DNA from 2 places in the Halanaerobium hydrogeniformans genome. Region 2 is predicted to be linked to the other one. Evidence: a T-box and tRNA genes for the amino acid it is inferred to sense, from the RefSeq annotation. Region 2 holds a T-box; the other holds one or more tRNA genes.
The links. The T-box of region 2 lies ahead of serS (serine--tRNA ligase). A T-box ahead of a tRNA ligase gene usually reads a tRNA of that ligase, here a tRNA-Ser.
Positions count from the first base shown of each region.

Region 1: it has a tRNA-Ser gene. The T-box ahead of serS (serine--tRNA ligase) is inferred to sense a tRNA for this amino acid. The anticodon was not compared.

Region 1 is NC_014654.1:385,682-402,036, reverse strand. Features, by position in the region: gene trxB (thioredoxin-disulfide reductase) at 108-1,058, opposite strand; gene guaB (IMP dehydrogenase) at 1,172-2,638, opposite strand; gene recR (recombination mediator RecR) at 2,939-3,538, opposite strand; gene HALSA_RS01730 (YbaB/EbfC family nucleoid-associated protein) at 3,538-3,846, opposite strand; gene dnaX (DNA polymerase III subunit gamma/tau) at 3,848-5,656, opposite strand; RNA gene ffs (signal recognition particle sRNA large type) at 5,723-5,988, opposite strand; tRNA gene HALSA_RS01720 (tRNA-Ser) at 6,018-6,109, opposite strand; tRNA gene HALSA_RS01715 (tRNA-Ser) at 6,243-6,333, opposite strand; gene tadA (tRNA adenosine(34) deaminase TadA) at 6,335-6,784, opposite strand; gene HALSA_RS01705 (SagB/ThcOx family dehydrogenase) at 6,887-7,630, opposite strand; gene HALSA_RS01700 (hypothetical protein) at 8,168-8,437, opposite strand; gene HALSA_RS01695 (DegT/DnrJ/EryC1/StrS family aminotransferase) at 8,779-9,864, opposite strand; gene HALSA_RS01690 (Gfo/Idh/MocA family protein) at 9,871-10,836, opposite strand; gene htpX (zinc metalloprotease HtpX) at 11,074-11,904, shown strand; gene HALSA_RS01680 (sensor domain-containing diguanylate cyclase) at 11,970-13,208, opposite strand; gene HALSA_RS01675 (CoA-binding protein) at 13,426-13,803, shown strand; gene HALSA_RS12315 (PAS domain S-box protein) at 13,952-16,355, opposite strand, start outside.
Region 2 is NC_014654.1:22,895-39,249, forward strand. Features, by position in the region: gene dhaK (dihydroxyacetone kinase subunit DhaK) at 1-21, shown strand, start outside; gene dhaL (dihydroxyacetone kinase subunit DhaL) at 57-686, shown strand; gene dhaM (dihydroxyacetone kinase phosphoryl donor subunit DhaM) at 714-1,106, shown strand; gene HALSA_RS00120 (DeoR/GlpR family DNA-binding transcription regulator) at 1,273-2,034, shown strand; gene pfkB (1-phosphofructokinase) at 2,072-3,004, shown strand; gene HALSA_RS00130 (PTS sugar transporter subunit IIA) at 3,021-3,470, shown strand; gene HALSA_RS00135 (PTS fructose transporter subunit IIC) at 3,577-4,974, shown strand; gene HALSA_RS00140 (peptidyl-prolyl cis-trans isomerase) at 5,189-6,211, shown strand; gene HALSA_RS00145 (nickel-dependent lactate racemase family protein) at 6,288-7,580, shown strand; T-box leader at 7,654-7,870, shown strand; gene serS (serine--tRNA ligase) at 7,920-9,188, shown strand; gene HALSA_RS00155 (bifunctional 2-keto-4-hydroxyglutarate aldolase/2-keto-3-deoxy-6-phosphogluconate aldolase) at 9,445-10,095, shown strand; gene HALSA_RS00160 (sugar kinase) at 10,128-11,150, shown strand; gene HALSA_RS00165 (sugar kinase) at 11,275-12,234, shown strand; gene nrdJ (ribonucleoside-triphosphate reductase, adenosylcobalamin-dependent) at 12,394-14,790, shown strand; gene HALSA_RS00175 (hypothetical protein) at 14,869-15,156, opposite strand; gene HALSA_RS00180 (2-hydroxyacid dehydrogenase) at 15,577-16,355, shown strand, end outside.

The sequences.
Region 1 (16,355 bases), 360 kb from region 2:
ATAATAATTATACAATATGCAGGCATTTATTGCAATAAAAGAAAAGCCCGCTCCAGTCCAGCTGTCATTAAACTGACAGCAGCTAAAGCCGAGCTCATTTTTAAAGATTATTTTGCTTTTTTATCATGTTTTTCTTCCAGGTATTCAGCAGCTTCAATGGCAGCTTTCGCCCCACTCCCTGCCGCGATCACAACCTGTCTGTAATCAGGGTCCTGCACATCTCCTGCTGCAAAAACACCTTCAAGATTGGTACGCTGCTTATCATCTGTAATAATATATCCGTAATCATCTAATTCCACAAAACCATTTAAGCATTTAGTTCTCGGCTGATGACCGATTGCGACGAAAAATCCATCCACATCTAAATCAGATTCTTCTCCTGTCTTATTATTAAAAACTCTTATTCCTTCTAATTTATCTTCACCATGAAGGTCTTTAACTTCTGTATCCCAGACTATTTCTATATTGTCCAGGTTTTTTACCCTATCACCAAGTCTTTTAGCTCCTCTAAATTTATCACGACGGTGAATAATATACACCTTAGAGGCAAATTTAGATAAAAAGGTTGCCTCCCATAAAGCTGTATCTCCACCACCAACTATTGCAACATCTTTTTCCTTAAAGAAAGCTGCATCACAGGTAGCACAGTAAGACACACCATTACCCCGAAGCTTATCTTCTTTCTCAAGGCCAAGGGTCTTCGGTTCTGCACCTGTAGTTATGATTACCGTTTCAGTTTCATATTCTTCCATATCAGTTTTAACAATATAATTATCACCTTCAGGCTTTAGATCTTCAACACTTTCGTATTCTAAACGAACATCAAAGTTTTCAGCCTGTGCTGTCATCTTTTGGGTTAATTCAAATCCTCCGATCGGTTCGGGAAAACCAGGATAATTTTCTAATTCAGAAGTAGTTGTAATCTGACCCCCTGGCTCAGGTCCTACTAAAACCAGTGGATTCAAGCCAGCCCTTGCCCCATAAATTGAAGCAGTAATCCCTGCTGGGCCTCCACCGATTATTATTAACTTTTCTTTTTTTCTCTTTTCTTCACTCATCACTAACGCCCCCTGTAATTAAAACGATTATAATAACAAACCACAACTATAAGAATAATATGCTTTGCTAAAAATTTCTGTTAAGTTAATAACAATGGTCCAAAACATATACCTTAATCATTAAAGCTGTAGTTAGGAGCTTCTTTAGTAACTTTTACATCATGAGGATGACTTTCTCTTAAACCTGCTGAAGATATTCTAAGCAGCTTAGAATCTTTGATTAAACTCTCTATATCAGGAGTTCCACAGTAACCCATCCCAGATTTTAAACCACCTACCAATTGATAAATAGTTTCCGAAAGTGTACCTTTATATGGTACCCTTCCCTCTATACCTTCTGGAACAAATTTTTCTGTTTCGGTTTCTTCTTCCTGGAAGTAGCGGTCCTTGCTTCCCTGTTTCATAGCACTAACAGAACCCATACCTCTATATACCTTAAAACTTCTTCCTTTATAGATTTCCAGTTCTCCAGGACTTTCTTCCGTACCGGCTAAAAGGCTTCCAATCATAACCGAATGAGCACCTACAGCTATGGCCTTTGTTATATCACCTGAATATTTTATACCACCATCTGCAATAACAGTTTTTCCATATTTATCAGCTGCTTTGGCAGCATCGTTAATAGCAGTAATCTGTGGTACCCCAACACCTGCTACAACCCTTGTTGTACAGATTGAACCTGGACCAATCCCAACCTTTACTACATCTGCCCCAGCTTTGATGAGATCTTCTGTAGCTTCTGCGGTCGCAACATTACCGGCTATTACTGTTAAGTCAGGATATTTTTCTTTAATAATTTTAACTGTATCGATAACCCCCTGAGAATGACCATGAGCAGTATCAATTACGATAATATCTACTTTAGCATCTACCAAAGCAGCAACCCTATCCATGGTATCATCTCCGGTACCGACAGCTGCAGCAACCAGCAGCCTTCCCTGCTTATCTTTGGAAGCATTAGGATATTTCTTGGCTTTTTCAATATCCTTGATGGTGATCAGACCACTCAATTTGCCATCTTCATCAACTATGGGTAGTTTTTCTATTTTATGTTCTCTCAATTTAGCCTTTGCCCCTTCAAGATCTGTACCAACCGGAGCGGTTACAAGTTCTTCATCTGTCATAACCTCTGAAACCGGACGATCATAATCTTCTACAAAGCGGAGATCTCTGTTTGTTAAAATACCTACCAGAATATTGTCCTTATCAACTATTGGTACACCGGAAATATGATATTTTGACATCAGTTCTTCAGCCTCACTGATCAAAGCATCTGGTGAAAGAAAAAATGGATCGATAATAACTCCACTTTCTGATCTTTTTACCCTGTCAACCTCTGAGGCCTGTCTTCTAATGGACATGTTCTTATGGATAACACCCAATCCACCTTCTCTGGCCATTGCGATCGCCATATCAGCTTCGGTAACAGTATCCATTCCAGCCGAAATAATAGGTGTGTTTAAATAAATATCATCAGTTAACTTAGTTCTAGTGTCTATATCTCTCGGGACTACATCAGATTTCTGTGGTTGTAATAAAACATCATCAAAAGTTAAAGCTTCTTTAATTATTTTATCCATTACTCTACCCCCTGTATTATTTCTTAAAATTTATCCATTACCACCCTGTCATAATAATGCAAAATGTCTTTATTAAAATGAAATTTTTAACTAATTTATCAATAATTACTACTATTCTATAATCTAATATTTTATGTATTTTAACAAAGCCAGGTCCCAATGTCAAGCGGCTGAATTGATATTGTGATTATCTTATCATAATCGCAGATTAAATCAGCTTGGTGAAATTTCACCATAAGAGAAAAAAACAATATAGAAAAAGAGCCCGACTAAAGGCTCCTAAAATTTGCTTATCTGAAATTATATTTCTCGGCGGCCTTCTAAAGCCTTAGAAAGGGTTACCTCATCTGCATATTCTAAGTCTCCACCAACTGGAATTCCGTGAGCAATTCTGGTCACTTTTACCCCAAGTGGTTTGATCAACTTTGCCAGATACATAGCGGTTGCATCTCCTTCAGCATTAGGATCAGTCGCTATGATTATTTCTTCTACCTCGCCTTTTTCTAAACGGGGCATTAAGCTACGGATTTTAATTTGATCAGGGCCGATCCCATCCATCGGTGATATTGCTCCATGTAAAACATGGTAAAGCCCATTATATTCTCCAGTTTTTTCCATAGCAACCACATCACGAGGACTTTCTACCACACAGATTATTGAAAGATCACGCTCATCTGAGCTGCAGAAAGAACAAATATCACCTTCTGTTAAATGATTACATCTTGAACAGTAATTGATCTTATCCCTGGCTTCAATCAAAGCATCAGAGAGGGTTTTTACCTCATTTTTACTCTGGCCGAGAATATAAAACGAAAGTCGGCGGGCAGTTTTAGGCCCAATACCGGGCAGTTTACTCAGCTCGCCAATTAATTTTCCCATCGGCCTGGGATAGGGATTCATTACGGCATCCCTGGTAGATTCATCCCACCAGTTACCTTACCCATTTCTTCATTTACCATTTCTTGCATCTCACGCATTGCCTGGTTAACAGCTGCTAAAATAAGGTCTTCCAGCATTTCTACATCATCTGGATCTACAGCATCAGGATCGATCTGTAAATCTACTAATTCCTGCTTACCATTAACAACAACTTTAACGGCTCCACCACCGGCAGTTGATTCTAAAGTTTTTTCTTCAAGTTCTTCCTGCATCTTAGCCATCTTTGTCTGCATTTGCTGTGCCTGTTTCATTAATTTTTTCATATCCATTTTAGTTGCCTCCTTTTTTTTCTAAAATTGTTTCATCAACTTCAATTATCTCTCCAGAAAATATTCTGGCAATTTCTTTTATGCCAAAACTCTGATTTTTATCTCTTTGAGAGCTTTTTTTGGCTGAAGTAGAACTTTGAAAGTTAGTATTTTCTCCAGCTGCTTTATCACTTCTACTTTGACTGCTTTTTTGCTCATTTAGCGATTTTTTTTTATAATCACCAAGTATAAATTCTAATTCAACATATTGATTTAAAAGACTGCCGATAACATTAGAGATCAGGGACTGATTTGACCTTGCTCCCTTAAAGTGAAATTTTTTGTCTTCTGGAAACACGATGATGATCTTTTTGCCTTCAACAGCAGTTGGTTCAGCTTCTCTTAATAAAGCCTGAACTGAAATATCGCGTTTTCTAATTTCACTTAAAAGCTTTGCCCAGTAATTTTTTACTTTTTCCAGGCTGAGATCTCCTTCGGCAGAATTAGCTTCCTTTTGAGCTGGTACAGCCTTTTTTTGCTCAGGTTGAGCAGCTTTTTTATTTTGAGTGCTTTCTGCTTGAGTTTCTGCTTGCTTGCTGCTTGATTTTTTAGCTCTGTTTTCAACTTCTGGCTGAACTGGCTTTTGAACTTCTTTGTTGACAGCTATACTTCCTTTTTGCAGCAGATCATTTAATTTAAATTCCAGCTGAGAAAGTCTGGCCTCAAGAGAAGATTCTGCACTCTGCTTACTACTTAATTTTATAACACTTATCTCCAATTGTAAACGGGGGCTTGCACTGGAACGCAGTTTTTGCTTCAATTTAGCAAACTCATCTATAATATTGGTGATCCGAGTTGTGCTTAAATTGGCGGCAGCATCTGCCAGCTCTTCTAAATAACTCTGGGAGTACTCTAAAATACCTGAGTTAACCCCACACTCTTTTATTAAAAGCAGTTCTCTACAGTAAGCTACCAGTTCATCACTAAATCTTTCTATACCTAAACCAGCCTCAAGCTGTTTATCCAATAACTGCAGAGCTTTTTGACTCTGATTTTTGCTTAAATAAAGTAAAAATTCTTTTAATTTATCCTTATTAACCCTGCCCAGCATCCGGGCGATTTCTTCAGCGGCAAGCTGACCATCACTAAAAGATATTGCCTGATCTAAAAGGCTTATTCCATCCCTCATACCACCTCGAGCACTGCGGGCTAATATATCGAGAGCTGCTGCATCTATCTCATAACCTTCCTGCTCAGCTATATATTTTAACCTCATTTTTATATCTCCCAGGCTCAGTAAAGTAAAATCAAAGCGCTGACATCTGGACATAATGGTCGTAATAACCTTATGAGGTTCTGTAGTTGCCAGGATAAAAACAACACTATCAGGTGGTTCTTCAAGAGTTTTTAAAAGGGCATTAAAAGCTCCTGTTGTTAACATATGTACTTCATCGATTATATATACCTTATACTGTCCTTCTCCTGGATAAAATTTAACCTTTTCTCTTAACTCCCTTATCTCATCAATACCCCTGTTAGAAGCAGCATCAATTTCGATTACATCAAGTGAACTACCACTGCTGATCCTCTGACAGGAATTACACTCTCCACAGGGTTCTAAATCAGCTGCTGGATCTGCACAATTTAAGGCTTTAGCAAAAACCTTGGCAGTAGAAGTCTTACCTGTACCGCGAGGTCCGGCAAAGAGGTAAGCATGGGCCACCCTATCATTTTTTAAGGCATTTTTTAAGGTCTGGACCACATGATCCTGACCGATCAAATCTGTAAAATCTTCCGGCCGATATTTTCTGTAAAGAGAGAGAAAGGACATTTAATTCACCCCTAAATTATTATTATATAACAAAAACACCCTATTCCGGGTGTTAGAAAAAGATGGCCGCACACCTCAAATCGAGTTCCCCCTCCCAGGCGTTACCCTGGCAGTTGGCTCGAACCAGGCACCCTCGCGGCACATGAAGCGACTTACTTACCGCTGCTTCCTCCCGGACCTGACGGAGTTCATAAGACTTCATTGCGCGAGACCCAATTGTCAACACTACTTAACAGGGCCAGACCCTGAAAGAGAAAACCCTCAATGAGGCATCAATCCTGCTGTAGCGGTTTGCAGGTTACAGGGCACCGCTAACACCCCATTTAGTGCGGCCAAACTTTAAAAATCTATAAAATTTTAATGGCGGAGAGGGAGGGATTCGAACCCTCGGTAGGTGAAAGCCTACACCCGCTTTCCAGGCGGGCCCCTTAAGCCAGACTCGGACACCTCTCCAGTTTGGAAGTTAGAATTTAGAGATTAGAAGTTGGAAGTTGGATGAAAAATTAAGTACTATCACTCCAATTCTAAGTCTCCACATTTTAAGTTTATTTATAATTCTATGAATTCTCAGAAACGAACTGCCTTTTGGCGGAAGGAGAGGGATTTGAACCCCCGAGGCATATCATGCCTACTCGATTTCGAGTCGAGCGGTTTCAGCCAGACTCACCCATCCTTCCGTTATCTTAACTCACGGAAAAAATCTTTTAATAGCTGAGCGGCTTCTGCTTCCATAACTCCAGATACAACTTCTACCTGATGATTAAAACGATCATCACCCAGCAGTTGATAAAGACTTTTAACAGCTCCTGCTTTAGGATCAGCTGCTGCATAAACAAGCCTTTTTATCCTTGACTGCAAAATAGCTCCTGCACACATCGGACAGGGTTCTAGAGTTACATAAAGCTGGCAGTCTTCCAAGCGCCAGCTAGCCTGTTCTTTGGCAGCCTCTTTAAGGGCAATAATTTCGGCATGAGAAGTTGGATCTTGAGTTTGCTCCCGGAGATTAAACCCGCGACCAACTACTCGATCATCACAAACCACAACTGCACCGATTGGAACTTCTGCCCTTTGATAAGCTTTCCTGGCTTCAGCCAGGGCCATCTGCATATATTTCTGATCAAAGTTCATAGAATGTCTCCTGTATTTTTTGATTCAATTTTTCCTGCAACACAAACCATTATAACAGCTGATTTTGCATTTTGCAAGTGCTTTTTTCATTTAAGAAAAAAACTAATTTTCAAGCACTCCAATGGGCAGCAAAAGCAGTGGCTCATGATTTTCACTACCCAGAATAGATCTAACTTCATTTTCATCAAAAGCTCCTATCACAACACTACCCAGACCTAAATTTTCTGCCATCAAAAGCAGATTCTGGGCAGCATGGCCAGCTTCCATATGAACATAGCGCTCTCCTCTTTCTCCATAACGCCTTATAGTCCTCTCAAAAACAGCTGTGATAATAATGACCGCCCCTCCATCACCAACAGCAGATTGATTTAGGGCAGCAGCTTCCAGCTCAGCTGATTTAGCTTCTGAGCTAACTTCCAGCAAAGTATTTTCTGCCGGCTGATAATGGTAAATCCCGGCATCTATGTCCTCTACATCTTTTACAGCAAGAAAAATTTCTACTGCATCTGTTGCCCCGGCAGAAGGAGCAGCCCTGGTCGGCCCACTGATACCATCAACGGTAGTTCCGACTGTAGACCAGAGCAGTTTGGAAATATTATTAAAAGATATTTCTTCAGCCTGATAATCCCTAATCGATCTTCGAGCATAGATCAACCCTTCAAGTTCGGATTCTCTGATCTCAACTTCGGCTAATTCTACCTGATCACCATAAGAAAGGCTGTTCGCACTTCGACCGCCATCTCCATAGAGATAAAAATAAAGGAACATTACAGCAAATAAAAGAACTGCAAGCAAAAAATAATAGCCAAAACCACGAAATTTTTCAAAACCGGCTTTAAAGTTCATAGTACCTCCCCCGTTAAAGATTTTAAATTTTGCAAATATTTAGAGTATAAGTTAGTAATTCGACAAATTACCGAGTTAGTTTAATCATATGCTCATTTTAAAGAATTGACTTTTAGTCAGTTTGGCACTATAATGTAGTTACAAGGTTCTGAGGAAGTCCTAAAACGGATTGTTCGAAAGCAGTATTTTGAAATTCTTATTTAAGTAAATTTGCTAAGATTTAGGCGTAAGATCAAAGCCTATGAATTTACTATTGGAGATGACCAAAAGAATATTACTAAGGTATAGCTTTCTTTAGTAATAAATCTTAAGGAAATCAAAAATAGTAAAGGAGGACTAAATTAAAGCAAAAAGAAAGAATAAGAAAAGTAAAAAATGCTACACTACGAACAAGAAGTTGAGAAAGATTCGTCAGAACCTTGTTATTTTTTTGCCTAATTTTAGCTTTTTAAATTTATCTAAAACTGTCAAAAAACTCCATCCAAGCTATGTATTGGGTGGAGTTAAATTGTCTATTTATTTGGGTGGTGAGGTCCACTAATGGTATCTATTCAATTTCTGATACTGTTTTTTTAAATGCTCTATATTAAGTGTATTAACTTTTTTTAGAATTTCATCATACATGATTCTTGTCCGTAATACTTCTAAGTCTGCCTCAATTTTATCCAGCTTTTGATCGAGAGAATAATTTGAACAATCTTCTGTCATTTTATTAAATTCGGATTTTTCACTCATTTTAACCAACACTTCAGCAAACTCAGACAATTCTCTGCTGATCTCATCAACTTTTTTTAATTTAAAATCCATTTGTATCCCCTCCATTTTTGTATTCCCTCCATTTTTTAATCACAATTCCAATTTAAGACATTTTTCACAAAGTTGATAAATAAAAAACAGGGCTTTTTCCAAATTACTTAAATCCTCTGAATTATAATCTGAAATTACCCTGTTTAATTTTTAATATCTTTAATTAAATTATTTTGCTTTAATCTATTATTATTATTAATTATTTAGCTGTAGAATTATTATAACATATTTAAAGCTAAAAATATAGCTAAAAAGTCGAAATTTGTGATATTTTTGCTTTTTTTTATAATTTTTGTGTCATTTAAGCTCTAAAATCAGAATTTTTACTGTTGAGAGTTAATCTATTTATAGGCTTTGATTAGATCTACAATTTTCTGAAGTTCTTCATTACTTAAAGCAGGATGGACAGGTATTGAGATGATTTCTGCTGCTACTTTTTCTGTGACTTCAAAACTGAGTTCTCCATAACCAAGCTTTTTATAATAGGGCTGTTGGGTAACTGCAGAAGGATAGTGAATACTGTTACCTACCCCATTTTCACTTAAGTAGCTGGCAAAATCAGCCCGATCTTTTACTCTTAATGTGTACTGATGGTAAACATGTTTTTTATTAGCTGCTTTAGATGGTATTGTCAGCCAATCGAGATCTGCTAAGTTTTGATTAAAAAATTCTCCATTCTCTATTCTTTTCTGGTTAAAAGCTGCTAACTTTTCTAGCTGAGCTAAACCTATTGCTGCAGCCAGATTTGTCATCCTGAAGTTATAACCCAGAATATCATGGCTGTATTTTTTTGACTGACCATGATTAATTATTTTGGCAGCCTTCTGATGTAATTCTTCCTGATTTGTTAATACTATTCCACCTTCACCAGTTGTCATATTTTTGGTTGGATAAAAGCTAAAGGTTGAAAGATCACCAAAACTACCGACTTTTTTACCATCAAACTCCGCTCCATGGGCCTGTGCACAATCTTCTATTAAAATCAGATCATATTTTTCTACCAGCTCCATTATTTTGTCCATATCACAGCTTAAACCGAAGAGGTGAACTATCAGCAGAGCTTTAATATCTGGATCTTTTTTCAGGGCAGCCTCTATTTTTTCGGGATCTATGTTATAACTATCTTCTTTTATGTCGACAAAAACAGGTTCTGCTCCTGTATAAAGTATAGAATTTGAGCTGGCAATAAAGGTAAAAGGTGTTGTTATCACCTTATCTCCTTCACCAATACCTGCGGCAAGTAATGCTGTATGTAAGGCTGTTGTTCCACTCGAAACTGCAGCTCCATAATCACAACCGATAAAATCGGCAAAGTTTTTGGAGAAATTATTCACATATGAACCAGAAGCTAACATTCCACTGTCCATTACTTCTAAAACCAGTTCTTTTTCTTTTTTATTAACCAGAGGTTGGGCGATTGATATCATATATCTCTACTTCCTTCCTTTACTATAGATTCTTTTTTGAATTTTTTTAGTTAAACTTAGTGCTTCCAGAGCATCATTTGCATCTATCAGAGGTCGTGTTCCATTTTTTATTGAATTAATAAAATGTTTCAGCTGGCTTTTAAGTGGTTCTTTTTCTTCAACTATTATTTCTTCCAGCTCTGTTTTAGGCTGTTTTTTCTTGCCACCGAGCAATTCTCTCTTCTTTGTCACCAGAATTTTTCTCTGTAGATAATCCAGCTCAATATATGAGTCTTCGGTTGTGATCGTCAACTCTCTCACCTTTTTTTGAGTTATTCTACTTGCCGTTAGGGTGGCAACCGCACCATTGCTCATCACCATATTTGCTACAGCATAATCGATCAATCCATCAGAATGAGTTATTTTTCCATAAGCTTCAATATCAGAAATTGGACCGGAAACGATAGAATTGACTACATCTATGTCATGAATCATTAAATCCTGAATAACATCGGTATCACTTATACGGGGATCATAGGGACCCAGCCTTTTGCTATCAAGAGCTATTACTTTTTTATCTTTTAAGACCTCTGGTAAGGCCAGTACCGCCGGATTAAATCTCTCAATATGACCAACCTGAACTACCAGACCTTTTTGTTCAGCCTTTTTTATAATTTCTTCAGCTTCTGCAATCTCAGCTGTAATCGGTTTTTCTATTAAAACATGAACATTTCTTTCTAAAGCCGCCATTGCAATATCGTAATGGGTAGAAGTTGGAGTAGCAATATTTATAATATCAACCTCAGCAAATAGAGTTTCCAGATCACCATAACTTTTTACTCCATAGCTTTGAGCAATCCCTTCTACTCTTTTCTGATCATTATCATAAATACCTATAAATTCACATAAATGTTTTAATGAGAGATAATTTCTAACATGATGTTCTCCCATACTGCCGACCCCAATTACACCAACTTTTAATTTTTCTGTCATATATATCCTCCCTCTTTAAATTAAAAACTAAAATTTCAGTTATTTTAAGCCTAACTATAGTAATTATAGCAAAAAATCAAGGCAAATGATAGAACTTTTAGGCTTTTTTTAATCAGATTCTAATTTGTATTATTAGCATTTTTAAGTTAAAATTATATTAGGTAGAAATATATTGATTTAGAATTAATGGAAATTCATGATAATTTAAATAAATTAGATTTAAAAGGAGGTTTTATTATGCACCGTATAAAAACATTTTTACTGATGTTTTCTTTAACCCTTATCTTCCTTTTCTTAGGAGGTTTAATTGCTGGTGAGGATGGCCTTATTATGGCTTTTGTTTTTGCCATGGTGATCAACTTTATCAGCTACTGGAAAAGTGATAAAATTGCTATTAAAATGACGAAATCGCAACCTTTAAGTGAGGATCAAGCTCCTCAAGTTTATAAAATAGTGAGGAAGTTAAGTAGAAATGCCAATATTCCTATGCCTGATATTTATCTTACTCCTTCACAACAGCCAAATGCTTTTGCAACAGGTAGAAATCCTTCTCATGCTGCAGTTGCAGTTACAGAAGGTATCTTAAATCTACTCAATGAAGAAGAGTTAGAAGGGGTAATAGCCCACGAATTGGCTCATGTTAAAAATCGTGATACTTTAATCCAGACGATGGCTGCAACGATGGCAGGTGCGCTAGCTTTTCTAGCCAGAATGGGACGTTATAGAATGATTTTTGGCCGCAGACGTGGTAAAGGTAGTGGGCTGGTACAGCTCTTAGCAATTATTTTTGCTCCCCTTGCCGCGATAATGATTAAAATGGCTATTTCTCGTTCACGAGAATATTATGCCGATCAAAAAGGTGGTCAGATCTCTGGAAATCCTGAAGGCCTTGCAAGTGCTCTCGAAAAAATGCAGCGTTATTCCCAAAGGAGTCCAATGCAGGTTAATGAGGCTGCTGCCCACATGTTTATTATGAATCCTCTCTCCAGTGAAGGGATGGCAAAGCTCTTTAGTACCCACCCCCCAACAGAAGAAAGGATCAAAAGACTAAGAAAAAGAGGAATATAATATAGTTTTAAAAAAACAGTGCTCCTATCCGGCTCAGCTTGAGCCTGGAGGGAGCATTTTTTAATTTAAATATCGAATCTTTTATTAAATTTTTTCTGCAGTTTATTTTTATACATCCTTTTGTCTGCCCTATTAAAACAATCTTCAATATCTTCTGCACTGCTGTTGATTGTAGCAATACCCAGTGAAATGCTGAATTCTTTTTCTGAATCACTACAGTGGTTAATCTGCTTATATTCATTTTTGATCCGCTCACAGATTTCTTCAGCAATAGCCCAGTTTGTTTTGGGGAGGATTACAGCAAATTCGTCCCCACCTATCCTGGCAACTATGTCAGCTGCCCTGAGATTATTTTTTAATATTTTAGCTGTCAGTTTAATATAATCATCACCTGCATTGTGACCACAGCTGTCATTGATCTGTTTAAGATCATCAATATCACCAACTAAAATTGTAATAGGATAATCTCGTGAGTTTTTCAACCTCGCGATCTCTTCATTAAAAAACCTTCTGTTGTAGAGCCCTGTTAGTTCATCTTTTAAAGATAGTTCGGTAATCTTGCGTTCGATCTTTTTTTGTTCATCAATATCTAAATAAATCCCAATGATTTTAAGGGCTTTGTTATCTTCTCCTCTTTCATAGACCCGGGCCAGATTTCTGATCCACTTCCAATCGCCATTTTTACTCTTAACCCGGTATTCAACTTCTAAATAATCTTTGTTTTGATTAACTATTTTATCGATTTCTGCTGCAACCCTTTTTCTATCATCAAAATAGATATTTTTCAAAAGCAGCTTTTCATCCAATTTCTGAAAACCAGCGCGAAAATGGAAAAAATTCATATCTTCAGGATTTAAAAGTGAATAACCCTTTTGCTCTTCCCACTCCCATACCCCTATTTTTGCTCCCTTTACGGCAAGCCTGAACTTGTTTTCTATATTTTTTAGTTCAGCCTCTTTTTTTATTCTAAAGGTGATATCAACCATGGTGATCAAATAAAGTCTGTTTTCTAAAAAACAAAACTTGATCTCTACAAATTTTTCAGAGGCAAATTTATCTCTGATGGAAACTATCCCATAATAATCTTCCTGGCCCAGATGGCAGCAAATATCTTCTTTAACAGCTGGATCTTTTATGAGTTCATAAAAATCCTCTAGTTTCTGCAGTTCCGCCAGATTATAGCCGGTAATTCTTACCGCATTTTTGTTTAAATAAATTATGTTTTTTGCTTTATCAAATAAAAAGGCTCCCTCTATTAAGCTGTCTAATATTTTTTTTGCTGAGAGGACTAATATCCATGGCAAATCGCCCCTTTTAATTTTTCTTGCCGAGAACAGAATTCAAAGATCCAGACAGCTATTTAAAAAGCTCTCTATTTAATAATTCTCCAGCAAAAAGATTTATCCTTTTAATTGATGAAATATTCTCACTAAAAATGCTAGAGATTGAAATAATATCTTTAATTAAGTATAATTAGCTTAAGATCAAGAAATTTAATTTTTTACTAAGGGGGGAAAGCAAATGAATGATAGAGAAAAGACTTTAGAAATGAAGAACTGGGCTGTGGTGGGTGCTACAGACAAGAAAAATAAATTTGGCTATAAAATATATAAAAAACTTAAAAATCACAATTACAATGTTTATCCTGTCAATCCAAATCTCGAAACTATTGATGGAGATCAATGTTACCCTGACCTGGCTTCAGTCCCTGTAGAAATAGATGTTGTGGATATGGTTGTTAATCCTAGAATTGGAATTAAAGTAATGGAAAACATCAAAACTGAAGGTATTAATTATGTCTGGCTGCAGCCGGGAACAAGGAGCTCTCAAATAAGAGACTTTGCTAAAAATAATAAGATAACTATTGTTGAAAGCTGTGTTTTGATCAACCTGGACTGATTTAAAACTGGAAATTTAAAAAAGTCGATTATTCTTTCATTTCTTCCCTGAATTATTGAATCGACAGAGGGGTATCACTGCCGCCAATTCCATTAAAATACTTATCAGCTACAACAATACCCCTCTTGAATTATTATTAATTTTTTCTTCACTCACCTGAAAGCATAGCAATAAATTCTTCAGCAATCTGTGGATCAAATTGGCTGCCTGCACAGCGTTTTACTTCAGCCAATGCATCTATTTCATTTATGGCCTTAGTATAAGGCCGCTCATTTGTCATAACATCATAGGCATCGATTATTGAGATGATCCTTGCCAGATAAGGAATCTCTTCCCCTTTTAAACCCCTGGGATAACCACTGCCATCCCAGCGCTCATGATGTGATAATATCTCTTCAGCTACTACAGCAAATTCACTAGAAGCACTGGCGATCTTAAAGCCCATTTTGGGATGGGTTTTCATTATTTCCCATTCTTTTTGATTCAGTTTACCCGGCTTTGTTAAGATCTCCTCAGAAATAGTGGTCTTACCTATATCATGCAGTTTTGCCAGCAGAGAAAGTTTATCCAATTCTGAATTATCAAGCCCAAGTCTCCTGCCAAGCTCACGCGCATTTTTACTCATTCGAACAGCATGGTCTTTGGTCTCATCACTTTTAGCTGCAAGGGCATTAATTATACTTTCCACGATCTTGCTTTTTGCGCTTCTTTTTTCCAGCAATTTATTTTGATACATCAGATCATCGGCTTCGGTTAAAACTGTCTCCATCTCCTGACCAATATCAAACTTAGTTGCGGTACCTAGCCCCATCGAAATGGGGATATCTTTGATGAAAGAACGGTCCATTTTAGTTCTGATTTCATTCATTATTGCTTGCACTTCAACTTTATCTGTTTTGGGAAGCAGAATTAAAAATTCATCTCCACCCCAGCGGGCCATAACAGCCTGCTCAGGAACCGATTCTTCCAAAATTTGAGTTGCTTTGATCAAATATTGATCACCAAGCTCATCACCATAACTGTCATTAATCAGCTTTAGTCCATTAATATCCGCTTTAATAACACTCAAGGGTAAATTATTTTTCTGATCTATTACTTTAATAATCTCATTTTCTTCAAAATATTTTCTATTATTGAGCCCAGTTAAAACATCTTTATAAAGCAGTTTATCTATTTTTTCTTTGTGTTTTTCGTGTTCAGCTGTATAATCAAGCCAGGAACCGATAACCTTGATCACTCCACCTTTTCTGCTTATAACTTTCTGCTGATCATATAACCAGTAGTAATTACCTTGTTTATCCTTAAAGCGGTATTCATCAATTGAAATATCTTTGATCGTGGTTTTTTCGATTTTTTCTTTTAATATTTCTCTATCTTCAGGATGAACACAGCTCAAATGAAATTCTTCTTCACCGATAAAATCTTCAGGTTTAAAACCCAGAATGTTCTCTACATTTTCATTGAGATAGGTTATTTCAAGTTCACCATCAACTATCTGATAGGAGTAAATAACAGCTGTGGTCTGGGCTATTAACTGTTCTAGTTTTCTCTGGCTTTCTTTAAGTGCCTTTTCTGTTTCTTTAAGTTCGGTGATATCTCTTCCTACACCCTGTATTTCTGTGATCTCTCCCATTTCATTTAAAATCGCATTATCCTCCCAGGAAATCCAGCGCCAACCGTCAACTGTCATCGCCCGTTGTTCCATATAAGCCCTATAAGGAGGTTTGTTGAGATCTTTCATCGCTTCTAAGGTGCTTTCTAAATCATCTTCGTGAACTAAGGGAGTAAATTTACTACCGATAAGTTCCTTCCTGTTTTTGCCGAATAATTCACAGTAGGCATCATTAACATAGTTAAATCTGTTTTCACTATCAACCCGAACGATTAAATCATTTTGTGATTCGATTAAACCCTGATACAACTTTTTGCTTTTTTTAAGCTTTTCTTCAACCTCTTTACGCTCAGAAATATCGACAGTTACTCCCAAGGTTAAAAGCTTTTTATCTGCATAATCACCCAGAGGAAAAACAGTAAACAAAGCCGGGAATCTTTCACCATTTTTGCGAACTAATACTACCTCATCACTCCAGCTTTTTCCGTCTTCGATAAGGGCATGCATATTGGGAAACTGACGAGTTTCTTCCCTACTGTGCAGCTTAGAAACAGAAGAATCAATCATTTCCTCTCTACTGTAACCAAAAATATTTTCTGCACCTGGACTGAACTCTCTGATCACAGAATCCCTTTTATCATCTGTTGCCTCTGTGATTATAAAGGATATATTTTGACTGGCCTTAAAAATGGCCTCAAGTTTAGCCTCTTTTTGCTTCGATTCCGTTATATCAAGTGAAGTTCCCACAATTTTTTCTACTTTTCCATCTATGATTATTGGATTTAACTTGGTCAGCCAGTACCTTAATCCTCCCGGAAGTTCGATCTTTTCTTCATATTCTATGCTTTCTTTTTTTCTCAGACATTTTCTATACCTTTTTTCGATTTTACTGCCCAGATCTTCTCCAAAGGCTTCAACAGGGGTTTTACCCTTAATAGCA
Region 2 (16,355 bases):
GAAATTAATATAATGAAATAAGCTATTCAAGATAGTTATTTAAGGAGGACTTATTTGTGACTGAGAAAAGCAAAGAAATTCTGGATAAAATAGCAGATGTAATTATTGAAAACAAGAAGCATCTAACAAAATTAGATTCTGCTATAGGTGATGGTGACCATGGAATTAATATGGCAAGAGGTTTTAAAGAAGTTAAAGAAAAAATAAATGGTAATAATTTCGAAACAAATCAAGAATTACTTAAATCAGTAGCAATGACTTTGATTTCTACTGTTGGAGGTGCTTCAGGACCTCTATATGGAACTGCTTTCCTTTATATAAGCAAGGTAATACCTGATGCCGATTTTACAGTTGATTCACTTATAGAAATCGGTCAATCTGCTGTTGATGGAATTCAAAAAAGAGGTAAGGCTGAGCAGGGTGAAAAAACAATGTTAGATGCTATAATTCCTGCTGTAGATGCACTCAAAGAAAGCAAAGAGAATGGTGATGATTTAGAAGAAGCCTTACAAAAATGCAAAGCAAAAGCAGAAGAGGGTATGAAAGCCACAATTCCGATGCAGGCTACAAAAGGTAGAGCAAGTTATCTAGGTGAGAGAAGTATCGGCCATCAGGATCCAGGAGCTACTTCAAGTTATTTAATGATTAAAACAGTAGTAGATGAATTATATAAATACAAAGACTAATTAATTTAAATTGATTGGAGTGAGTAGATGGTTAATATTTTGCTTGTTTCCCACAGTGTAGAGATTGCTAAGGGAACTAAAGAATTAGCAGAACAGATGAAACAGGGTGATGTGGAAATTGTTGCAGTTGGAGGAACAGAAGCTGGAGATCTTGGTACAAATCCAGATGCAATAGAATCTGCAGTTAATGAGATCGATAAAAGTGATGGCTTAATCATCCTGGCTGATTTAGGTAGTGCTGTAATGAGTGTAAATATGGTACTGGATTGGCTTGATGATGAGGTCAGAGAAAAAATACATTTAGCAGATGCCCCATTTGTAGAAGGAGCTGTTATTGCAGCTGTTGAGTCAGGAATGGGCAATTCGATGGAAGAAATATTATCTTCTATAGAATCTGCTGAAATAATCAAAAAAAATTAAAAAAACAAAGCGTATTAAAAAACGGGTCAGTATTAATTTACTGGCTCGTTTTTGATTTTCTAACAAATTTTTTGAAAATTATGTTGACAAAGAAAATTCAATACTATATAATCATAATTGAACATAAACAAAAACAAACAATCACTAACGAAAAGAGGTTTTAATTATGTTTGCCGAAGAAAGAAGAAAAGAGATAATAAAGACTTTGGAAAACAGTAAAAGAGCGAGTGTTAATGAATTAAGTGAAGAATTTGATGTTTCCCGAGCAACAATTAGAAGAGATTTAAGTGAGTTAGAAAAGGAAGGTTTTTTAAGAAGAACTCATGGCGGAGCAATTTTAAGTGGAAGCAGCAAATTAGAACCATCTTATAAGGAAAAAGAAGACCATTTTGCTAGCGAAAAAGCAGCTATTGGTAAAAAAGCAGCAGAAATTATCAAAGATGGAGATACTATTTATATAGATGCAGGAACAACTACCAGAAATATTATTGACCACCTTAAGGGAAAAAACAATTTAACCATAGTTAGCAATGCCCATCACATAATAAAGAGGGTCAAAGATTCGGAAATAGATTGTGAGCTTGTAGTAGTCGGAGGAAGTTTCAAAAAAACAACTGAGGCAATGATAGGTCCAATGGCAGAAGATTTTTTAGAGAAATTAAGGGTTGATAAAGCTTTCATTGGTGTAAATGGATTTAATTTGGAAGCTGGAGCTACAACTCCAGACCCTAAAGAGGCAAAGATAAAAGAAATTGCAGTTTCAATTGCAGCTGAAAATTTTTTTCTCTTCGACAGATCTAAGTGGGAAGAAGTATATTTTTGCAGATTTGCTGATTTAAATATGATAGATTTTATAATAACAGATCAATTGGCCAGAGAAAAAGAAAAGGCTTTAAAAGAGAAAAATATTCAAATTATAAAAGCTTAGATTTGACGTAACAAGATTTTAACAGGGAGGTGAAAAGATGATTTTAACAGTAACTCTTAACCCAGCTGTAGATAAAATAATAATTCTTGACAAATTAAAATTGGGAAAATTAAATCGAGTAAAAGATGCAAAAGCTCTTGCAGGTGGGAAAGGTATCAATGTATCTGAAGTGCTTAGTGCTTTAGGAGTTGACAATACAGCTCTAGCAATAGTTGGAGGAGATAACGGAAATTTAATCAATAATTATCTTGAAAAAAGAGGTGTAAAAACTGATTTTCAGTGGTCAAATATTAATACCCGCCAGAACCTTAAAATCAAAGAAAATAACAGCAATAGAGAAACTGAAATAAATGAAACAGGAAGAGTAACAAAAAAAGATATAAAAGCATTCAAAAAAAATCTTGATAAATATTTAACCGCAGATAACACTATAGTTCTTTCTGGCAGTCTTCCTGAAGGAGTAAATAAAGATATTTATGCAGAATTGATAGAAAAAGCTGTTACACAAGATGCAAAAGTGATTCTTGATAGTTCAGGTGAAGAATTTAAACAAGCAATTAATAAAGCTCCATATTTAGTAAAACCAAATTTAGCTGAGATAGAAAATCTTCTATCAACGAATATAGAGAGTGATGCTGACCTTAAAAAGGGAGCTGAATACTTGTTAAAAAAAGGTATAAAAATTGTGATGATTTCTTTAGGAGCAGAAGGTGCTTTTATTGCTTCAAAAGATGAGGCATACAGACTTTATACTCCTGAAGTAGAAGTAGCGCAAACAACCGTAGGTGCAGGTGATACTATGGTTGCTGGACTGGCAGCAGAAATTGATAAAAATTCTTCTTTAAAAGAGACAGCAGTTTATGCTTCAGCACTAGCAACTGTATTTGTAAAAAGCGGCTCTATAGAAAATGTTACCAAAGAGCAGCTTAATGAAATAAGAAACACTATTAAAGTAAAGAAAATCTATTAATTAAAGGGGTGTAATAATGGAAGTAAACGAATTTATTAATCAGGATTTAATTAAGATGGAGCTGCAGAGTAAGGACAAAGATTCGGTAATCAAAGAAATGATTGATATCATGGTTGAAAATGGCATTGTTGGTGACAAAGAAGAAGTTGTAAAAAAGGCAATGGAAAGAGAAGCAAAAGGAACAACAGGTGTTGGTAGAGGTGTTGCAATTCCTCATGTTAAAAGTGATGCGGTTAAAAAAGCTGCTGTAGCATTTGGTAGGTCAAGTGAAGGTATTGATTATGGATCAATGGATGAAAAACCAAGTTATTTATTTTTCCTAATCACTGTTCCAGAAGAATCTCATAATGAACATTTGAAAATATTGGCTCAACTATCAAGAAATTTGGTCCATGATGATTTTAGAGACAGCCTTTTAGAAGCAGAAAGTGCAGAAGAGGTAATGGGTATTTTAGAAGCAATTTAATTTAAACGGTCTATTTATTCTATTTTCTATTTATTCTATTGATTATTCGTCAAGTAATTATTTTAATTACTAAAAGATTGAAGTTAAAAACCAAGGAGGATTTATAATGAGTGAAAAGAAAAAAATTGTTGCGGTAACTTCCTGTCCGACAGGAATTGCTCATACTTATATGGCTTCTGAGTCTTTAGAAGAAGCAGCTAAAAAAATGAATGTAGAAATATCTGTTGAAACCCAGGGTTCTGTTGGGGTTGAAAACGAATTGTCTGAAGAGGATATTAAAGCAGCAGATGCTGTAATAATTGCTGCAGATACAAATGTAAGTCATGAAAGATTTGTTGGTAAATATATAGAAGAGGTTGCTGTAGCAGATGCAATTAATGATGCAGAAACTTTAATTAAGAATGCTTTAGAAGGTGCTGAAAAAGGTGAAGTTAAAGAAGATGTTAGCTTAGAAGCTCAAGTTGACGATGAAAAAGCAAAAAGAAAGCAGAAAAGAACCGGAGCTTATAAGCATTTAATGACCGGAGTATCATTTATGTTACCTTTTGTTGTGGCAGGTGGACTGGCAATAGCTATTTCATTTGTTTTCGGTATTGATGCGGCTGAAGAATCAGGGACTCTTGCTGCAGCTTTAATGCAGATTGGTGGAGACGCAGCTTTTGCTCTAATGGTTCCAATTTTAGCGGGTTATATTGCATTCTCCATTGCTGATAGACCTGGTATTGCTCCTGGTATGATCGGTGGTATGCTGGCAAGTCAATTAGAAGCAGGTTTTCTTGGTGGTATTATAGCAGGTTTTCTAGCCGGTTATGTAACTCAGTTTTTGAAAGAAAAGATTTCTTTGCCGAAAAACTTAGAAGGTTTAATGCCCATTCTGGTATTGCCTTTCCTGGCTAGTTTAATAATTGGTCTATTAATGATCTATTTGATTGGACCACCTGTAGAAGCAATAATGACAGGTTTAGAGAGCTGGCTACAAGGAATGACAGATGCTAATGCAGCTTTACTTGGTCTAATCTTAGGAGCTATGATGGCTTTTGATATGGGAGGACCTGTAAATAAAGCAGCTTATACATTTGGTGTTGGTCTGCTGGGATCAAATATTTTTGCTCCAATGGCAGCAATTATGGCGGCAGGTATGACACCTCCACTTGGCCTTGCTTTAGCAACAGTATTGTTTAAAGATAGATTTACCAGACAGGAAATTGAAGCAGGAAAACCAGCCTGGGTTATGGGAATATCCTTTATTACTGAGGGAGCAATTCCATTTGCCGCAGCTGATCCATTAAGAGTAATCCCTTCAATAATGACTGGTTCAGCAGTTACTGGTGCTTTATCAATGTTATTTGGGGCAGGCTTAAGAGCGCCTCATGGTGGTATTTTTGTCCTACCGATTCCTGGAGTTGTAACTAATCTGGGATTATATGCAGTAGCGATAGTTGCTGGTACTTTAGTAACTGCATTAATGTTAAGGGTTACAAAACCTAAATTAAAAAATGCTTAAAGAAAATTTTCCTAATAAATAATAAAGATAATATGCAAAAGAGAGGGCCTTAAGGCCTTCTTTTTTGTTTTAAATATAAAAATTTTTAATTTAATAGAAGAAATACCATTAAAAATTGATTATAAATTTATTGATTGGTTTCATTAATGATTAATCTTTGATATAATAAAGTAATATTTAAAAAAATTATTTTAAAAAATTAGGGAGTGTTAAGATGATTTTTATTAAGAAGGTTTTTGTTTTAACAGCTATTATTTTTTTAGTGTTTTCAATGTCAGCTATGGCACAAAATATTGAAAATACAATGAGTTTAGATCAGACAGGTCCTGCAGCAGTTGTTAATGGGGAAGAAATTTCCAGGCAGGAATTAGAGGGATTTGCAGCTTTAAACGAAATATTAATGGATATTTTGCAATCTAATCAAGAATTTGGAACAGTATTATTACAGACAGAATCTGGCCAGGAATTAATTGAGGAATTTATGAGATATAAATTAGACCAATTAATCAGTACAAAATTGATGGTTCAGGAAGCAAAAAATCGAGGTTTAGAAGTAAGTGATCAGGAGATTAATCAAATTATTGATCAGCAGATTGCTGGAATTAAACAGCAGAACAATCTCAATGATCAACAATTAGAAATGGCTCTTCAGCAGGAGGGTTTTGCTTCTTTAGATGAATATAAATCTTTGCTTATTGAAAGTAATATGGACAGATTTTTTATAGAAAAATTAAGAACAGATATTACTGAAGAAATAACCATAAGTGATGCAGAAGTAGAAGAATTTTATAATGAAAATCAAGCTCAATTTGCAATTCCTGCAGAATACAGAATCAGCCATATTTTGTTTAATGAAGCAGATAAAGCAGAAGAAGTACTAACTCAAATAGAGTCTGGAGCAGACTTTGCCGAAATGGCTAAAGAACATTCTATTGGTCCGACTGCTGAAAATGGTGGTGATTTAGGCTTTATTGCAGCTGATGATAGAGGTATAGATGCAGTTTTCTTGAATGCTGCTAAAGAGCTTGAAGTCGGACAGGTAAGTGAGAGTCCTGTAGAAACTCAATTTGGATTTCATATTATTAAAATTACTGATTATCGTGATGGTAGTAGCAGAGAATTTGCTGAAATTAAAGACGAATTAAAAGAAGAAATGCTTTCTCAGAGAGCTAATCAGCTCTGGAATGAATTCATTATTGGACTCAGAGAGGATGCTGAAATCACTATAAATCTCTAAAATAAATAAAGATGTATTTAAAGCTCCTGGTTTATTTTCCATTAAATTAGGAGTTTTTCATTAAAAATAATGGGAGATGAAAGTATTGCAGGATATTATATTAAAATATGGCAAAAAAAAATTAAATTTTAATATAGAAGAAGTTAAAATTAAGAAAATTATTGAGGCTAATTTAATTAATCAATCTTCTTTGGCAGAGATCACTAAAAAAGCACTTGCTGAACCGATTGCATCTAACAGGCTGAGCGAGATTGTAAATGAGGGAGAAACAGCAGTTATTGTAATTTCTGACTTAACACGATCCTGGCAGAAAATTGATCAGTTTCTTCCCTTTATAATTAAAGAACTTCAAGTGGGTGGAATTAAAGCAAAAGATATAAGCCTGCTTTGTGCTGGGGGATCTCACCGTCCTCATTCAGAAACTGAAATCAAAAAATTGATTGGGGAAGAATTATATAAAAACTTTAAGTTTATAGATCATGACTCAACTAAAAAAGAAGATCTAGTCAAAGTAGGAGTTACAAGCTATGGAACAGAAGTTATAGTTAATAAAAATATTTTAGAAAATGATCGAGTTATTTTAACTGGCGGGATCGTTTTCCACCCTCTGGCTGTATTTTCAGGAGGCAGAAAATCACTTTTGCCTGGAACTGCAGCTTATCAATCTATTATGAAAAATCATTCTTTATCTCTGGCCGAAAAAGAGGGAGCAGGAATCAAAAAAAGTGTTGCCAGCAATAATCTTTCAGATAATCCAGTTCATCTGGATATGTTAGAAGCTGCCAAAATGATAAATAATGTTGATTTTATTTTCAATGTTATTCCTGATGGCAGAGGAGGGATTTCAGCAGCAGTTGCAGGTGGTTTATTTAAAGCCCATCAAAAAGGCTGTCAGATTACAACTGATTTGTTTGCTAAAAAGATTGATGAAAAAGCTGAGCTAGTAATTGCTTCCTGTGGGGGTTTCCCCAAGGATATGAATCTTTATCAGATCTCAAAAGCAATTATCAATTCAGTTAGAGCCGTCAAAAAGGGTGGTTATTTACTTTTAATGGGTCAGGGCAAAGAAGGCATAGGTCATCCAGAAGTTAAAGAGATTATCCAGAACTGCAAAAATAATTTAGAGAGAGAAATGCTTTTACGCAGAAACTTTACAATTGCTCGTTTTGTAGGTTATTTAATTACTTCAAAAATAGAAGATATAAACTGTATCTTAATAAGCGAATTAGAACAAAGGCAGCTGAGCACCACCAGCATTAGAGTTGTAAAAACTTTAGAGGCTGGTTTAGAGATAGTGGAAAATGACTTAGGTAAATTACCCCCAGCATATATTATGCCTGATGCTGCCAACACTTTACCAATCGAATAAAGAAGTAATAGAATAAACTTGAATTTAAAATTTTGCTGTAATATAATTAATTTAAGAAATAAATAGCCAGAGACTAAAAACTTAGAAGGGCAATAGTAGATATTTAGTAGAAAAAACCAGAGAGCTGATGGCTGCTGAAAATCAGCCTACTAAATATTCGAATCCAGCCTGGAGTTGTAAGGAAGAAAAGAATTTTCTGAGTAATCCAAACCGGAGAAGTCCGTTAAAACTTTTTAAGCGGCAGTTAATTTGTCATTAGGGTGGCACCACGGGAAATCCTCGTCCCTTTTTATAGGGAGGAGTTTTTTTATTTTTAGAATATAAAGAGGAGGAATAAAAATGCTAGATATGAGATTTATCAGAGAAAATCCAGAGCTGGTAGAAGAATCTTTTGCCAAGCGCAACATGGATTCTATAATACCAGAGTTTCAAAAATTTGATGAAAAGCGGCGTGATCTGCTTTATGAAGCTGAGCAGCTAAAACATAAACGTAATGTTAATTCTGACAAAATAGGTGAATTAAAAAGAAATGGAGAAGATGCTTCTGAGCTTATTTCTGAAATGCAGGAAGTATCAAGTAGAATCAAAGAATTAGATCAAAAAATTGCAGAGGTAGAAGAAAAATTAGATTGTGTGTTGTTAAGCATTCCTAATATTCCGCATCAGTCTGTACCTGTTGGCAGTGATGAAGAAGATAATAAAGAAGTGAGAACCTGGGGAGAGCCACCAGAATTTGATTTCGATTTTAAAGCTCACTGGGAAATTGGTGAGGATTTAGATATACTTGATTTTGAAAAAGGTGCAAAGGTTACTGGAAGTAGATTTACCTTCTTAAAGGGAGCTGCAGCTCGTTTAGAGAGAAGTTTAGTTAATTTCATGCTTGATTATCATACAGCTGAGCATGATTATGAAGAGGTTTTCCCACCATTTATTGCTAATGCAGATAGTATGACAGGCACTGGACAACTGCCTAAATTTAAAAAAGATATGTTCAAACTTGAAGGTCTTGATTATTATTTAATTCCAACTGCAGAAGTACCTGTAACAAATATGTATAGGGATCAGATTATGGAGCCTCAAGAACTGCCAAAATATTTATGTGCCTATAGTGCTTGCTTTAGAGCAGAGGCAGGTGCACATGGCCGTGATACCAGAGGAATAATCAGACAGCATCAATTTAATAAGGTAGAAATGGTTAAGTTCGTAAAGCCAGATGACTCTTATCAGGAATTAGAAAAAATAACTGCTGATGCAGAAGATATACTTCAGCAGCTAGGACTTCCTTATCGAGTTGTAACTTTATGTACAGGTGATTTAACATTTTCTTCTGCAAAAACCTATGACTTAGAAGTCTGGATGCCTGCTTATGAAACCTATCGTGAAATATCTTCCTGCAGTAATTTTGAAGATTTTCAGGCCAGAAGAGCAGGAATAAGATATAGACCAGATCCTGATTCCAGCACTGAATTTGTGCATACCTTAAATGGTTCTGGACTTGCAATAGGTAGGACTTTAGCAGCTATCTTAGAAAATTATCAAAATGAAGATGGAAGTGTAACAGTTCCCGAGGTTTTAAGACCATATATGGGAACAGATCTAATTAAATAGCAAAAATATAATCAACAAGTTAATATAGATAAAAGATTAATCAATCCTCTTTTGCTGTAGTGTTAAAAAGATAAAATTTAACTGCAGTAAAAGGGGATTTTTATTTTTTTAAATTTTTTTCAAAAAAAAGAAGGAGTATTGAAGTCAGTCTAGAATATAGTTAATGAGATAAAAATAAAACTGCGTTTTACTATTAGAAACAAAAAGTTTTGTTGTTCGTTATAACTATCTCTAAAAGATTAAAGGAGGATTTTAAATGAGTAAGTGGGATGATTTAAAAAGAGTTGAAGAAAGTGGAATTGTTGCTGTTGTGAGAGCTGAAAATGCTGAAGAGGCAATAAAAATTACAGAGGCAGTGAAAAAAGGTGGAATCAAAGCTATTGAAATCACCATGACTGTACCTGGTGCAATCGATGTAATTGATGAGCTTACAGATGAATACAGTAGAGACGAAATTTTAATTGGAGCAGGTTCTGTGCTTGATGCAGAAACAGCTCGGGCTTGTATTTTAGCTGGTGCTGAATATATTGTTTCTCCTTCTTTTGATAAGGAAACCGTTGCTTTGTGTAATCGCTATCAGAAGGCCGTTATGCCTGGTGCAATGACTGTTACAGAAGTTGTAAATGCTATGCAGACTGGGGCTGATATAGTTAAAATTTTCCCGGCAACATTATTTGGTCCAAAAATTATTAAAGCGGTTAAAGGCCCGGTACCTCATGCACCCTTAATGCCTACAGGTGGAGTTAACCTGGATAATGTTAAGGAATGGATTAAAGCTGGTAGTTATGCAGTTGGTGTGGGAAGTTCTTTAACTAAAGGTGCAAAAACTGGAGATTATGAGCAGGTTACAAAAACTGCTAAAGAATTTGTAAGGTTGATTAAAGAAGCTAGAGAAGAAATGAAGTAAAATTTCAAAAATTATCAGGAGGTTTTAATATTATGTCTAAGAAAGTTGTAACTTTTGGAGAGATTATGTTGCGTTTAACACCACCTGCTCATGAACGTTTTGTTCAGGCAGATAGTTTTAATGTTATTTATGGTGGTGGAGAGGCTAATACTGCTGTATCACTTGCTAATTATGGTCTGGATGCACGTTTTGTGACTAAATTACCAGATAATCCAATCGGGCAGGCTGCCTTAAATGAAGTTCGTCGCTTTGGTGTTAATACCGATTATATTGCTCGTGGAGGAGATCGCTTAGGTATTTATTATTGTGAAAACGGTGCCAGCCAGAGACCATCTAATGTTATCTATGATAGAGCTCATTCAGCTATTGCTGAGGCCGAAAGCGCAGATTTTGACTGGGAAGAAATTTTTGCTGATGTTGACTGGTTTCACTATACAGGTATAACCCCTGCTCTAAGTGAACAAATGTCAGATGTTACTTTAGAGGCTGTTAAAGCTGCTAAAAAGCATGGTGTCAAGGTTAGTTGTGACCTAAACTATAGGGCCAAACTGTGGAGCCGTGAAAGAGCAGGCCAGGTAATGGAAGGTCTAATGGAATATACCGATGTTGTAATTGCTAATGAAGAAGATGCCGAAATGGTATTTAATATTAAAAGTGGTTCTGATATTACAGGTGGAGATCTCAATGTCGATGGTTACAAAGATGTTGCAAGCCAGTTAATTGAACGTTTTGATCTCGAATTAGTTGGTAGTCATCTAAGAATTAGCCACAGTGCTTCTAGAAATGGTTGGCTGGTAATTTTATTTGATGGCGAGAACTTCGTCCAATCAGCTAAATATGATATTCATATTATTGATAGAGTTGGAGGCGGAGACTCTTTTGCTGGAGGTTTAATATATTCACTAGTTACAGGCAAAGACCTTCAGGATGCTGCTGAATTTGGAGCTGCTGCTTCCTGTTTAAAACAGTCAATACCAGGTGACTTTAACCATGTTAGTGTTAAAGAGGTAGAAACTCTTGCGGCAGGTAATGCTTCAGGTAGGGTTAAAAGGTAAAAAGATAATAAATTATATAGATAGAAAATAAGGCTGCATTTATTTTGTAGCCTTATTTTCATTTAAAGTAATATTTTTCTAAATTAGGATATTTTAAAAAAATTTAAATTAAGGAGGTTTCAAAATGATTGATGTAGTTACAATAGGAGAAACCATGGCAGCTATGGCTCCGAAAGAGGTGGGTTCACTTAAATATTTAAATAATTTTTCCAAATATATTGCCGGAGCAGAATCCAATGTGGCAATTGGTATTAAAAGATTAGGATTTAAATCAGGTTGGATAAGTAAATTGGGGAAAGACCCTTTAGGAGACTATGTAGAATTTTTTATTAGAGGAGAGGGAGTAGATGTTTCGCAAGTTAAAAAGGATAGTGATCATCGAACAGGTCTTTTAATTAAAGAAATGCATACGACTAAAGAACCAAAGGTTTTTTATTATAGAGATAATTCTGCTGCAAGTCATCTTGAGCCAGATGATATAGATGAAGGTTATATAAAAAAAGCCAGACATATGCATTTAACAGGTATAACACCTGCTTTGAGTGATTCAGCTCAGAATGCTTTCTTTAGAGCCTTAAATTATGCTAAAAAAAATGGTTTAAGGGTTTCTTTTGATCCAAACTTGCGCTTTAAATTATGGTCTACAGTAGAAGAAATGAAAAATGTAATGCTTAATATAATTCCTCAGGTAGATGTGCTTCTGCCGGGTATTGAAGAAGGAGAAATCCTGCTTGGACTCAGTGAACCTGAAGCAATAATTAAAGCTTTTTATGAAATGATGAACGAGGGTTCCCTGGTTGTATTAAAGCTTGGGGCAAAAGGTGCTCTATATTATCAGGGTGATCAGATAGTACATGTAGATCCCTATAAGGTAAGTAATATTGTAGATTTAATTGGAGCAGGAGATGCTTTTGCTGCTGGACTTATTACTGGTCTACTGAGAGAGATGTCAATAAAAGAAGCTGTGGAGCTAGCAAATTTAGTTGGTGCTCTTTGTATTACTGTTAAAGGAGATATCGAAGGTTTGCCGACCTGGGAACAGGTAGAAGTTTATCAGGGCAAAAAAGAAGAGATTCATCGTTAATGGAATTTAATAAACTAAGCTAAATTTCTTTATTTGTATCTAATGTGCTTTAAGTAAGTATAATTGACTAATTTACTCTGTATTCATACTGAAATATAGGCAAAATTATGCTATAATGAATATTCAGGTACATTTAGTAATTTAAAGGAGGTTGGTAATTTGAGCAAATCTGATATGACAGTAATTAAAAGAGATGGTCGTGAGGTAGAATATAAAAGAGAGAAGATAAAGACGGCTATTCACAGAGCGATGATTGAATCTGGAGAAGATGCAGGTGAGAAAGATGCGGAGAAGGTGGCTGTTGAAGTAGAAAACAGTCTAAAAAAAGAATTTTACAGTAAAGATAAAGTGCCAAAGGTTGAGGAGATTCAGGATTTAGTTGAAGAAGAATTAATGAAATCAGCTTATGTGACTACTGCAAAAACTTATATATTATATAGAAGTAAAAGACAGCAGTCAAGATTACAAAGGAAAAGCAAGGATAAAGAAGGAGCCTTGTTAACCAATGAATTTTTAAGCAAATATAAGCATCAGCCTAATCCATTTCCAACTGAGTTGGGAGAATTTATTTATTATAGAACATATTCTCGCTGGTTACCGGAAGAACAGCGAAGAGAATACTGGTGGGAAACAGTCAAAAGGGCTGTTGAATATAATTGTTCTTTAGCTCCTACTACTAAAAAAGAGGCAGAAAAGCTTTATGATAATGTTTATTATTTAAAGAACTTTTTAGCTGGTAGGACATTATGGACAGCCTCAACCAAATCCAGCAAAAAATATGGGATGTCAAATTACAATTGTAGTTTTACAGTAATTGATAGTTTTAAAGCCTATCAAGATTTATTTTATCTTTTGATGATCGGTAGCGGTGTTGGATTTCGCGTATTACCTCGTGATGTAGAGAAATTGCCTAAGATTAGAACAGATATAGAGGTTATTCATAAATATTATGAGCCTGTACCTAAAGATGAAAGAAGAGAATATACAGATTTTGATTTTGACGGCAAAGATGTAGTAAAAGTAAATGTTGGTGACAGTAAAGAAGGCTGGATCCAATCTTTAGAATATTACTTTAAGTTTTTAACTGATCATGCTTTTCGTCCTGTAAAAAGAATTATCTTTAATTATGATTCTGTTCGCCCTAAAGGAGAAAAGCTAAAAACTTTTGGTGGAACCGCTTCAGGACATCAAAGTTTGAAGAGAATGTTCACTAAAATAGATAAACTTTTAAGAGAAAAACCGGATAGAGAAATGGACTCTATTAAAAGAGTTAAATTAAAGTCAATCGATGCAATGGATATTGCAAACATAATAGCAGAAAATGTAGTTTCTGGTGGAGTTAGACGTTCATCTCAAATTTGTCTTTTTGCTAAAGAAGATAAAGAAATTGCCCAGGCTAAAAGCAATCTTTATATAAAAGAAGATGATGAATGGGTTATCAATCCCGAGATTTCTCACCGTCAGATGAGCAATAACAGTATTTTCTATGAAGATAAGCCTTCTCGAGAACAGCTTAGTTGGCATGTTAAGCAGATGCGTTTTAGTGGAGAGCCAGGTTTTATTAATGCTGTAGAAGCAAGCCGCAGGCGCGAAAACTTTAAAGGAGTTAATCCCTGTGCTGAAATTCTCTTGGACTCCAAAGGAGTATGTAATTTAACATCATTAAATGTGATGGCATTTGTTGATGAAGAAGGTAATCTAGATAAAGAAGCCATGTTTGAGGCCCAAAAACTTTCTGCTCGTTCCGGTTACAGGATGTCTTTAATAGAATTTGAACTTCCAGAATGGGATCAAATAAACAAAAGAGACAGATTGATTGGAAACTCTGTAACGGGCTGGCAGGACATGAAAAATGCTGCTGGATTAAGTGAAGAAGAGGAAGCACAACTTTTAAAAGAGTTAAGAGAGGTATCACATAAGGCTGCTAAAGAGATAGCAGAAGATGTGGGAGATAATGTGCCCAAATTGATGACCACGGTTAAACCTGAGGGAACTCAAACTCAGATGCCAACAGTTTCTAGTGGTTTGCATTATTCTCACAGTGCATATTATATACGTAGGGTAAGGATTTCTGCATCTGATCCGCTGGCCCGGGTCTGTGAAGAATTAGATTATCCTATTCATCCAGAAGTAGGTCAGAATCCAGATGATCCAGAAACATTAGTTATAGAGTTTCCGGTTAAGGCACCAGAAGGTGAAGTTAAAGCTGACATTGATGCTATTACCCAGCTGGAAACATATAAGATGTTTATGAAAAACTATGTTGACCACAACGCTTCTATTACTGTTCATGTAAAAGATGATGAATGGGAAGATGTAGAAGAATGGTTATGGGAAAACTGGGATGATGTAGTTGGGATTTCATTCCTATCCTACAGTGATAACTTCTATGAACTAATGCCTTATGAAGAAATCACAGAAGAAGAATATAATAAAAGAGTAGAAGAGATGAAAAGATTTAATCCCTCTTTAGTAACAAAGTATGAAACAGAATATATAGAACGAGAAGTAGAAGAGGGTGCATGTGAAACTGGAGCTGCCTGTCCTATAAGATAATAATTACAAAAAATATTCAATTAATATTATAACTCTTAAAACTAAACTCCTATCAATTTAAATTGATAGGAGTTTCTATTACGTTAAATAATTTTTTTTAGTGTCATCAGGTGCATTATCAAGTTTCTTTTTTAGTTTTTTGTATTGATGATCTAAATTCCTATATTTGATTTTAATATTCTCAACTTCTCGATCATTTATACCCATTGAAACTTCTATATAGGAATAAATTGTTTTTAAAGCAGAAGCTATTATATTCAGATTTTTTTGTTTTATTTCATTACTTTGCTCAGGATCATAGTTTTTCAGCTTTTCTTCTACAATCTCAATATTATTTTTAAGTTTATTAATCATTTGATTCTTCAATCGACTTCCTCCTTTTAAGATATATCTAATTTAGTATTAGTTAAAACATTTTTAATTATAGTCTGTTTAAAATAAAGGCTTTTTCTTTTGATCGAAGATTAGAGGCTCAATTATTATCATTGCTCTGTTCAAATACTATTTAGCTCCAAATAGCTAGAGTAAATTTAACTATAGTTCAATTTACTCTATATAACTATAATATCATTTTAGCAATGATTACGCAACACTATGACCTATATTATGCTTTTAATTCTATATTTATCAAAAAAATAGAGTTTTTCTTTACAAATATTAGTAGAAAGATAGTTTTAAGTAGACTATTTTTTTAAAAAAGCTTTAAAATAAATGATGCTTGTGAGAGAATAGAATAATAGAGAAGTACTTAAGTTGAGATTTTTCAATAATTAGGAGGGATTTTAAATGAAAATTGTGATGATTGAACCGATTAATATTTCTATGATGAAGTTAGAAGAATACAAACAAAGATTTGAAGTTGAAGGTCATCAATTGATCGCTTATTCTAATAGGGCCAAAAATGATAAGGAAATGATTAAAAGAGCCGAAGATGCTGATATTTTAATTATTGCTAATCAGTCGCTTTCAGCTGATGTAATAAATAGCTGCAAAAATTTAAAAATGATTTCTGTTGCATTTACAGGTTATGACCATATTGCGATTGATGCCTGTCAGAAAAATAATATAGTAGTATCGAATTCCTCCGGTTATGCAAATCAGGCTGTGGCGGAATTAGTCTTCGGTCTAGTAATTGATTTAATGAGAAATATAAAAGAGTCTGATCAGGCTGTTAGAGCCTCGAAAACCAGAAAAGGTTTAATTGGAAATGAACTTGCAGGAAAGAAATTCGGTATTATTGGATTTGGTTCAATAGGTCAAAAAACTGCCAGAATTGCCAAAGCATTTGACTGTAATATACTGGTTGATAATCATAAAAAACATAAAGCGGGCGAAGAGCTTGAGGTAGAATATTTGCAATTAGATCAATTAATGCAGGAGAGTGATATTGTAAGCCTGCATGTACCTCTAAAAGAGTCAACAAAAAATTTGATTGATGTAGAAAAAATTGCTTTGATGAAAAAGAATGCAATTTTAATTAATACTGCCCGGGGGCCTGTAGTAAATAGTAAAGATTTAGCTGAGGCTTTAAATAATGAAAAAATTGCCGGAGCAGGAATAGATGT